2 regions of the Paenibacillus sp. FSL L8-0644 genome follow, and region 1 is predicted to be linked to the other one. Evidence: predicted binding sites of a transcription regulator. Region 1 holds the regulator's gene; the other holds the start of a gene.
The links. Region 1 encodes Rex, which represses fermentation and respiration genes when NADH is low (regulators of the CRP and FNR family bind a similar motif). Its sites were predicted from a motif close to TTGTGAAATATTTCACAA; they were not measured.

Region 1 (5,684 bases):
AGGTGATTCCGTTTCCGTTCCGGGCTGCTATTTTCAAGGGTCGGGGACATTATTTGTGTCTGCGTAAGTTTGAACATAAAATAAACAGAAGAGACTTCGCTACACCGAAGGAAGATTTAATTACAGCGGCTCAGATGATCGTCTGGTTGACGCTAACAGAAACCGGTGATGATGAAGAACTGAATCTGAGCAACCGTGGAGGGGATTTCTGGGAAACGGTGGCGAGTGATTCAGAGTCCTGTCTTGGTCGTTCCTGCCCATGGTTCCGCAAATGTTATTATCATCGTGCACGCCATGAAGCAGGAATAGCGGATGTTGTTATTACGAATCACTCTAAGTTGTTCACAGACGTCAAAGCCAGTCATCAGTTGTTGCCGAGCTATGAACATCTGGTGATAGATGAAGCCCATCACCTGGAGGAAGTAGCTGGTAAACACCTAGGTATGCATATGAAATATTTCACACTCGTGCATACACTGACGCGACTGTTCAAAGACAGCAAGAATGGACAACTGCCTTCACTTCGTCAACAGTTGGCGAAATCGGGGCACGAGAAGTCGGCAGATTGGGCCTCAACTATCGACCAGCTGTATCCGCTCGTGTTAGAGGTGAAGGAAACTTGGGACCTGCTAAGCGACAAGCTGTTTGGCATGTTGCCGGAGCGAAGTGATGCGACACCGGGTGAAACAGGACAGTTTTCTTCCCGTCTCAAACCTTCGGCCAAGCCTGCAAAGTGGGATCAGGCGGGAGCTTTGGAAAATCAGCTATATGTAACGATGAGCGAAATTTTGCGCAAGGGCGACAAGCTGATGCTGGACGTCAAGGAAGAACATGACGATTATGCGGCGGATAGCCTTATTACAGATATCACGGGTCTGCTCAAGGATTTGGCGGGGATTCGAGAAAATTTGCGCTTTTTTATCCGACTCGATGATGAAACAACCGTATACTGGCTCGAGGCGAGCGGGCAATTCCGTAGTAAATCATTGCAATTTTATGCGGTACCCGTCGATGTGAGCCGCCAGTTGAAAGAAATGTTTTTTGACAAAAAAAGAAGCATTATTCTGACTTCTGCTACCTTGTCGGTAGATAAGTCGTTTCAGTACATGATCGATCAGCTCGGCTTACAGGAGGCCGCAGATCAAGAGCGGCTGATGACTTCGCAGCTCCCGTCACCCTTTAATTACAGGGATCAGGTGTTGCTGGTTATTCCACGGGATTTCCCAAGTGTGAAGGGCAGTGTAGGAGATGCGCATTTTGTAGATATGCTCGTTAGCTCTCTAGGAGCGACTGCTCAGGCGACACGTGGGAGAATGCTCGTTCTGTTTACGTCCTATCGGATGCTCCGGCAAGTGTATGAGCCGCTCAAAGAGGCCTTAGCATCCAGCGAAATTACTGTGCTGGGACAAGGTGTGGACAGTGGAAGTCGCAGCAAGCTAACCCGCCGGTTTCAGGAAGCGAAAGCTTCTGTATTGCTGGGGACCAGCAGTTTCTGGGAAGGCGTCGATATTCCGGGGAAGGCTCTGACTTGTCTAGCCATTGTTCGCTTGCCGTTTCAACCGCCGAATCACCCGCTGCTGGAGGCAAAAAGCGAACTGCTCCAGCAGCAGAAGAAGAATCCATTTATGAAGCTGTCTGTACCTCAAGCGGTCATTCGCTTCAAACAGGGATTTGGTCGGTTGGTACGTACAGCGAACGACCACGGGGTCGTTATCGTTTATGATACGCGTGTGATTGAATCCTATTACGGAAAGCACTTTTTGTACTCGTTACCGGGACCAAAAATGGAGCATATGCCATCGGAGCAAATGGTGCCCCGCATCGCCGAATGGCTCCAATCCGCCCCGGAGACAGAGGCATAACGGACGGACATAAGTATGTTCGTTACAATTAGGGGGAGCAAGTATGAAATCAGATAAAATTTCAGAGGCTGTCGTACGGAGGTTACCCGTATATTTACGTTATCTGAATGCACTTCACAAACGGGAGGTGGCTACGGTCTCTTCTCAAGAGTTGGGACAGAGGCTAGATTTGAACCCGGCCCAAATCCGTAAAGATCTTGCTTATTTTGGAGATTTTGGTCGGAAGGGTATTGGTTATGATGTTTCTTATCTCATTGAGAAAATACGCCATATCCTGAAAATCGACCAACAAATTAATGTAGTCTTGGTCGGAGCGGGTAATCTGGGGCAAGCCCTTTCGAATTATAACGCTTATTTAAAAGACAATATGAAGATTGTGGCGGTATTTGATGCGTTTCCGGATAAGGTAGGAACCAAGATCAATACATTGGTCGTGCAACCGATGGATGAACTGGAAGCGACTGTGAAAGAAAAACACATTCGAATCGGGATTATTACCGTACCTGATTTTGAAGCACAGCACGTGGCTGATAGGCTTATTGATAGCGGAATTGGAGCGATCCTGAACTTTGCACCGACTACTCTCAAGGCACCAGCCAACATTCGGATTCATGCCACAGACTTTACAACTGATTTGCTTAGCCTCGCTTATTATTTGGAGGACGGAAAGGAAGAAGCACAATATGACAGTGAATAAATGGATGATTAAAAACGGATCTTTTGCAGTAAATGGACCAGAAGCAGGGGTAGTCCATGGTTTTATGATTGTGGAGGATAGTCGTATTACTTATATTGGCGAAACCTTGCCTGCGGGTGAGGAAGAGACGGAAGCGATCGATGGTAAAGGGCTATTGTTTTTACCTGGTCTGATCAATACTCATGGTCATGCGGCGATGTCTCTACTGCGTGGGCATGGAGATGATTTGGCACTTCAAGTATGGCTTCAGGAAAAAATGTGGCCTATGGAAGCCAAGTTTACATCTACAGACGTGTACTGGGGTACGTCCTTGTCTGTGCTGGAAATGCTGAAAGGTGGAACAACAACCTTCCTCGATATGTACGATCATATGGATGAAGTGGCTCGTGTGGCTGAAGAGTCAGGTATTCGTGCAAGTCTGATGCGTGGAGCAATTGGACTATGTTCGCAGGAAGAACAGCGAATCAAGCTGGCAGAGGCCGTGACTTTTGCACGTAACTGGCACGGTAAAGCAGACGGGCGTATTACTACGATGATGTCTCCGCACGCGCCATATACATGTCCACCTGCGTTTATTGAAAAATTCGTACAAGCTGCGCATGATCTGGACTTGCCACTGCATACGCACATGTCTGAGACGATCGCCGAAGTAGAGCAAAACGTACGCGACTACGGTTTGCGTCCGGTTGCACACTTGGATAAGCTTGGCTTTTTCTCCCGTCCTTCGCTTGTTGCCCATGGCGTTCATTTGAACGACGAAGAAATAGCTTTACTGGCAGAACGTGGTGTAGCGGTTTCCCACAATCCTGGCAGCAACTTGAAGCTGGCAAGTGGTGTGGCAAGAGTGCCTGAATTGCTGCGTGCAGGGGTTACGGTTTCTCTCGGAACGGATGGTCCTGCCAGCAATAATAACCTGGATATGTTCGAGGAAATGCGTCTGGCAGCACTTATTCACAAGGGTGTATCCGGTGACCCTACGGCAGTTCCTGCAAGTGAAGCGCTGCGTCTGGCAACAGAATACGGTGCAAAGTCGATTGGTTTAAAAGAAGTAGGAGCGTTGGCAGCAGGCAACAAGGCTGACTTTATCGCGCTGGATCTGAATCAGGCACATTTCTTGCCGCGTACAGATCTTATTTCCCATGCGGTATACTCTGCAAGCGCCAAGGACGTGGCTCATGTGTGGGTAGACGGTCGTCAGGTTGTGAAAAAGGGCGAATGCCTGACTATGGACGAGGAACGTATCAAACATGAGGCACAAGCCGCCTTTGAAGGGCTTCTGTCGCGCTAATTCAGGTGTCACATCCCCTTAGAGAGGAAGCACGGGTTTGAAAAATAAGAAAAAATGGATAGCGGTCGCCATTTTGGCCGTGATACTGATCCTGGTCAGCATTTTCTGGTATTATTCCTATGTTACTCAAGACCAGGTGGCTGAGAAAAATGCCGCTATCATTAAGGCCAAGCAATCAGGTGGTCTGGTTAGCACGACTCAAACATGGAAGTCTGTGTGGGATCAGGTATATTGGGTGGTTCAGGGGAAAAATGCACAGAATGAAAATATAATGGTATGGGTTCCTTTTCAAAAAGTGGGGGGACAACCTAACGTACCTGCCGCAGATAATAGCGGTGTTCATACCGAGCTGCTGAAGAACGGAGTCGACGAGCAAAAAATGACGTCGCTAATTCAGCAGCAGCTTCCAGGTGTAAAAATTGTAAGCCTCCAGCCGAGTGTGTTCAATGGCGAATATGTGTGGCAGCTGTTTTACGATGATGGAAGCCATCATTACTATGCCTTTTACCGTTTTTCAGATGGGGGAGCGACGGGGGTAAAGTATACTTTGCCCAATAACTGAGCTGGTTGAGGATCAGCAGATGTGGAATGAATGACTAGTAAATGATTAAAAGCTCAAGAAAAAGACGTAAATGCGATGAAATTCGTATTTACGTCTTTTAGTCTTGCTATGCCGTAAAGATGAGCTGAATGCCAGCGAAGCATCTTTACCTACCCAACTTCTCTCCTAAGGCAAATTCATCTTTATGGCGGGCAACAGCGATCGTAAGATCAAATCCTACACGCAGCGTCCCACCTCCACCATAACCAAAGATTTTGCCTCATCACAACTCCTCCACACATTGCCTTCGATTTTAGATATACGTTATGATATACTATATTTTATAAGTGATAGACAAAAATGATAGAAAAAAGAATTGCTGATCACTGTAAGATCATGCAATTTGGTTGTTTGTTGACATTCGTCCCGTTTCTTCTGAGTTTTACATTTTGAGAGGAGGATGTTGTTTGAAAGTGCGTGCAGTTCCTATCGTTGTGGCGGCAGTTTTGGCAGCTTTGCTGCTATTTGGGGGATGGTTCATTTACCGTCAGGTTACAATGCAAAGTCCTCTGGAAAAACTGGTTTCTCAATATCCAGGCGTGACAAGCGCTCAAATAGATATTAAACAGGATCAGGTTGTATTGAAACTAGATCTCAAACCGCAGGCGGATGTGGCCGGATTGGTCGATGTAGTTAAGCAAAAAGGACAATCCATCATTGGCAGCCGCACCATTAAGCTCGATATTGCAGACCGTTCCAATTCAGCACTGAATCAATGGTGGTCTGAGGCTATGTTTCCTGTAGCCGAAGCGATGGAAAATAGAAAGTATACTCAAATTTCATCTACAGTTGAGCATATGAAAAAGAAAAAGACGGGTATCAAAGCTGATACCGACATGGATTCGAACAATGTCTATATCCGACTCAGCGAAGGGAAAGCGACCAAGTTTATCGTTTTGCCACGTCAATCTCAGCAGATGGGGGTATGGCCTAATGCCTAGATGGATCAAGGAAATATTAATCGGCATTGTGCCGGTAACCATTATATTTCTCGTTTTTATTGGGGTAAATATTATCCCTCTTCTAGTTGCTGGTGTGATGTTCAGCGGCTTGTTAATGCTCATGCATGCTCGTGGAGGCTTGGCCGTAGGTGCTGGGCAAGAACGTAAACGTAAAAAAAATGGCCCGGACAAGCTGACTTTTGAGGAAATCGGTGGGCAAGAAAGCGCTAAGCAGGAGCTGCGTGAGGCCTTGGATTTTTTGAATCGACATGATGAAATCTCCAAGTTTGGTATC
Region 2 (5,684 bases), 2.4 Mb from region 1:
GAATCTCCTGTGCCAGTTATGTTGTTATAGTTTGGCTCTTGTCCCCCTCCTCCGCCTTGTTGGTTTGGGCTTCCAGATGATTTTTTGGGGACGATTTGTACGCTGGCCGTAATTTTATTTTTCTTGAAGTAACGGCTGCCTTTCTTCTCCAGATCCTGTTCCAATGGAGTGAGCTCTCCCTTATCCAGAGAAAGTCCTGTATATATGCTAAGTTCCTCTACTTCTTTGCTGCTCCAACAACCGACTTGAGTCACCAGAAGAATAAAGGCAAGCAGTACAGATAGGATAGGTCGTCTACACATTTTGCTTCATTCCCTTCTTCCTGATCATGAACACAATGGAGAGAAATACCGGAATCAAAATAAATAATAGGATTCCCATATATCCGATCGCATCGCCCAGGCTAAACACTTCCATCATACGAACAGGAGTCATTGTGGAGATAAAGATTAGCGGGATTAAACCGAAAACCGCATAACGATATTTAAAACCAAACACCTGTGAAACACCTAAGGATGCATTGAAGAAAAAACTGCAGGAATTACAAAACATTTGCATCATCCAGATCACTAGCAGTGGAAACTCTAGACGTTCAAAAAGAAATCCGGGGATTTCAAAACTGCGCATCAAATTAATGGTAGGCCAAGTACTTGTCACAGTGGAATCTACCGATAGCCCGCCGATGACCATAACTACGGTCAAAAAGTACAAAATTAAAGGGATACTGATCCCCACTACCATGGCCTTAAATGCTTTCTCGGGGTGTTGCATAAAAGCGACCAGTGTCATGACGACTTCACATCCACTGAAAACAAGGATAGTTGATTTCAGTCCCTTGATGACGGGTAAAACCCCTTCACTCAATACGGGACGAAGATGATCAATTTCAAAAATCCTTAAGCTAAAGAGAAAACAGAAAAGCAGAAAGAAGAGACTGATCGGAAGTACAATCTGGTACAGTCGCGCGATAGAATTAATGCCTCCAAAAACCAAATAACTCCCTACCCAGATAAATGGAATCACAATTGCCCAGATAGGTGTGCCTTCGAGTAGAAAAAAAATGTTCACTTCAGCTAACACACGGATTTCAAAGCCGGCAATGATTATAAAGTATATAATTAATAGCACGCTTAAGAATCCCCCCGGAATCTTGCCCACGATTCTTCTGGAATATTGATACACGGTGTTTCCAGGAAACTGTTGATTTAATTTCACCATGATCCAGACGACAAATATGACAATACTTCCACCGATGAGGACAGAAAGCCATGCATCAGGAGTCTGTACCTGTTCAGTTACACCCCTCGGCAGTGTCAAAATGCCTGCCCCCAATACGGTATTGGTCAGGAATACAGCCGCCTGCTTCGTTGTGATCTTGTCATCAGAGCGTCTAAACACAGTAGCTCCTCCTTCGTCTTGGCGTCATGGTCTACGCTTTTTTTGCTGCGTTTTCATCATAACAGGTCTTCGTTTCATCAGAGAAATAGGAGCCCGGATGTACATATCCTTCCAATCACTTGGTCGCATGGGTGAAAAGGGAGTTACATACGGTACGCCAAAACTTTTCAACTTCGTTAGATGGATACAAATTAACAGAAAGAACAATATGGTTCCGAGCATACCCAGGATTGCTGCAAAGAACATGCCGACGAAACGCAAAAGACGCAGGGTAATGCCCGCACTGTATGTCGGTATCGAAAATGAAGAAATGGCAGTTACCGCAACCACAATCACCAGGAAGGGGCTGACGATGCCCGCATTTACAGCAGCGTCGCCGATGACCAAGCCTCCCACAATGCCCATTGCAGGACCAATGGGTTTGGGCAATCGGATGCCGGCTTCCCGCAGGATTTCGATCGAAATTTCCAGAATCATGACTTCAATGACGGAAGGAAAAGGGACGCCTTGACGGGTCTGAATGATGCTAATGACCAGCTTGGTCGGAATCAAACCGGGATGAAATGAAATAAAAGAGATATACAAAGCAGGGCCCATCAGCGCTATGAAAGCTCCAAAAAATCGCAGCAAACGTAAAAGTGAACCTGGAATCCAGCGTTCATAATAATCCTCGGGAGATTGAAGCAGCATACTGAAGGTCACCGGGACAATAAGTGCAAAGGGAGTCCCGTCCAGAAGAATGGCTATTCTTCCTTCCAGTAATGCATTAATGACACGGTCGGGTCGCTCTGTGTTGTGAACCTGCTGGAACGGACTTAAGTAATTGTCTTCAATGAGTTGCTCCACATAACCGGATTCAGCCAAAAAATCCATATCTATTTTTGATATTCTGCGGTTTACTTCTTCAAGAAGATCCGGATTCACAATATCCTTGATGTACGCGACAACCAGATCCTTTTTGATTCGGCTTCCCACTTGAAATTTCTTCATTTCCAGACTTTTATTTAAGCCCTGGCGTCGAAGCATCGAAGTATTTTCACTTAATACTTCCGTAAAACCGATTCTGGGACCCCGAAGTAGTGCTTCAGAGGTTGGTTCATTGACGGAGCGAATGGCGCCATTAGGCGAGCCTACCAGTAGTGCTTCCTTCATTCCTTCAATTAATAAGGCAGTATGACCTAAAAGGATGAACTCGTGCAGTTCCTCCATACTGGTAACTTCACTAATTTGCGTAAGTGGCATCAAGCTATCTTTTATAAAAGAGCTACTTATACTTTCCGGCTGTTCCTGTTGGTCCTGCTGGCCCTCAAACATCAAGACCTCCAATACCTGATTGCTCATAAGCTTTTCATCCTGCATGCCTTCTATGAAGACTAATACGGACCGAGCATGAAATTTTTTCAACATAAACTCACGAAAATGCACATCACTATTTCCGCCTATAGACTCTCGGATCGAATTTAAATCGGAATCGTAATTCCCTGTAATTTTAGAGTTTGGTTTATTCTGTTGATCAAGGTGCCCTTCGTTATTTTCATCGGAGAGCGGCCGACCGGAAGAATGTTTGGATTTCGCTCCCTTACTACCGACAAACGAATAAATCGAGGTGTTTATATAATAAATCCCTAAAGGAATAATCAACGCGAGGCCTGCTTGAAAGAGTATACTCCAGCTCGGAATATAAGAAATTATTTTAGACCACAAGATGACCACCTCCAAACGAATCAATTCTAAGATACAAGTTGTCCCTAAAGTATTCCTTATAAAGGTTGTATTTACACATGAACTGGAAAGATTCGTTCGATGACCAGAGCAAATGATCATCAACTACACTATTTTTAAATCTAATCATTACGGCAGATCTCACACGAAACACTTCTGTTGTTGTTATAGAGCTATCTAGCACTGAGAGCCAGTGTAGAGAATGGAGCAAAATCCCTTGAAACGGAATAGGGAAATCCCTAAATATTCTTAATTTTAACTACATTGTGATTCTAGTCACATATAGCTCTATCTGCTGTATTAAAATAGAAGCATAAACAATATTCATTAGAAACGTAGAGATGTCGTCGGATAGGAAGTAGCGTCGAATGAATGGAGGAACCGGTATATGATAAACAGTAAAAAGAAGCTTGTGGTTATAGGGAACGGGATGGCTGGTATCAATACGGTCGAACAAATTTTAAAATTAACAGATAAATATGAAATTACAGTCCTGGGAAGTGAGCCGCATCCGAACTATAACAGGATCATGCTCTCTTATGTGTTGGAAGGTAGTAAAACAATAGATGATATCATACTGAACGATTTGCAATGGTATGCGGATCAAGGGATTACTTTATATACAGGAAAAATGGTTAAAAGTATCGACGGTGAGAACAAGAAGATTCTCACCGAAGACGGACTGGAAATTGATTACGATGTGGCTTTGGTGGCTACTGGTTCACAATCGTTTATTCTGCCTATTCCGGGTAAAGAATTACCGGGAGTTATTGGTTTCCGAGATATCGCCGATTGCTCGGCAATGCTGGAAGCGGCAAAGACCTATAAAAAGGCCGCTGTCATTGGTGGAGGTCTGTTGGGGCTGGAGGCAGCTAAAGGCCTGGTCAATCTGGGGATGGATGTTACGGTCGTTCATTTAATGGAAGATTTGATGGAACGTCAGCTAGACCGGGAAGCCTCTGCGATGCTAAAAGCAGAACTAGAACGCCAAGGAATCAAGTTTGCTATGCAAATGCAAACTTCGGAGGTGTACGGTCAAGATCGCGTACAAGGATTGCGGTTTTCAGACGGAAGCGAGCTGGAAGCGGATTTGGTCGTTATGGCGGTTGGGATCAAGCCTAATATTCAGGTAGCTGTGCAAAGTGGTATGGAAACGAACCGTGGTATTGTAGTCGATGATTTGATGAGAACCTCTGTGCCGGATGTATATGCTGTAGGGGAATGTGTTGAACACCGCGGAATCTGTTATGGTCTGGTAGCTCCGCTGTTTGAGCAGGGAAGTGTCATTGCCAAACATTTGGCAGGCGCGGAAACTGAAGGTTATATGGGATCGGTGGTTTCCACCAAGCTCAAAATTTCAGGGGTGGATGTTTTCTCAGCTGGCGAATTCATAACCCAGCCTGAACATACGGTGATTGTTGCAAAAGATGAGTGGAAGCGGACCTACAAAAAAGTGCTGCTTCGTGAAAATAAGATTGTTGGAACTGTACTGTTTGGCGATGTGAGCGAATCTGCTAGCCTGCAAAAATATGTGCGTCAGCAAACATTGATGACAGATGAAATATATGGACAGCTCATGGGTACTGGATGCAGCAATCACGGGTCGAAAACATCATCCGCTGAAACGATGGCCGATGATGAAATTGTGTGTGGCTGTAACGGTGTTACTAAAAAGGCCATTGTTGATGCAATTAATGACAATGGGCTGACTACAGTCGATGAAATTAAAGCATGTACCGGAGCAACTCGTTCTTGTGGAGGATGTAAGCCGGTCGTGGAGCAGATTCTACAATATGTTCTTGGAGACAGCTTCAAGACGTCAGCCAAGCAAGGAATATGTAGCTGCACAACATTGAGCCGGGACGAGATTGTGGAAGCGATCAAAACCAAAGGGCTGACAACAACGCGTGAAGTTATGAATGTACTGGGTTGGCATAATGATGAAGGTTGCTCCAAATGCCGGCCGGCGCTGAATTACTATCTGGGAATGATTAACCCGGACACCTATGAAAATGAGGGGGATTCCCGTTTTGTAAATGAGCGATTGCACGCGAACATTCAAAAGGATGGAACGTTTACAGTTGTTCCTAGAATGTACGGCGGTGTAACGACCCCAGAAGATTTGAAGAAGATAGCAGATGTTTCTCTTAAATACAACGTTAAGGTCGTTAAAGTAACAGGAGGACAGCGGCTTGATTTGATCGGTGTCCGTAAAGAGGATCTGCCTAAAGTATGGGAAGAACTCGATATGCCGTCGGGGTATGCCTACGCGAAGTCACTTCGTACGGTTAAAACCTGTGTTGGATCGCAATTTTGCCGGTTTGGCACACAGGACTCGATGGGAATGGGAGAAGTGTTGGAACGGAAATTCGAACGACTGGACTTCCCGGCAAAATTCAAATTAGCGGTTAATGGATGTCCACGCAACTGTGCGGAATCATGTACCAAAGATATCGGAATCGTAGGTAATGATGGGGGCTGGGAGATCTTTATCGGTGGTAATGGCGGTATTAAAGCACGGTTGGCTGATTCACTCTGTAAAGTGAAAACCGACGCCGAGTTGA

Region 2: a site for Rex is predicted at 3,385-3,402, ahead of nirB (nitrite reductase large subunit NirB). Genes of this name have one in related genera too.

What each region holds. Positions count from the first base shown of each region.
Region 1 is NZ_JBBOYN010000001.1:3,130,722-3,136,405, reverse strand. It holds gene dinG (ATP-dependent DNA helicase DinG) at 1-1,862, shown strand, start outside; gene NSS94_RS14075 (redox-sensing transcriptional repressor Rex) at 1,906-2,559, shown strand; gene NSS94_RS14070 (amidohydrolase) at 2,546-3,847, shown strand; gene NSS94_RS14065 (cell wall elongation regulator TseB-like domain-containing protein) at 3,885-4,409, shown strand; gene NSS94_RS14060 (hypothetical protein) at 4,856-5,389, shown strand; gene NSS94_RS14055 (AAA family ATPase) at 5,382-5,684, shown strand, end outside.
Region 2 is NZ_JBBOYN010000001.1:778,392-784,075, forward strand. It holds gene NSS94_RS03550 (Ger(x)C family spore germination protein) at 1-302, opposite strand, end outside; gene NSS94_RS03555 (GerAB/ArcD/ProY family transporter) at 295-1,398, opposite strand; gene NSS94_RS03560 (spore germination protein) at 1,423-3,102, opposite strand; gene nirB (nitrite reductase large subunit NirB) at 3,509-5,684, shown strand, end outside.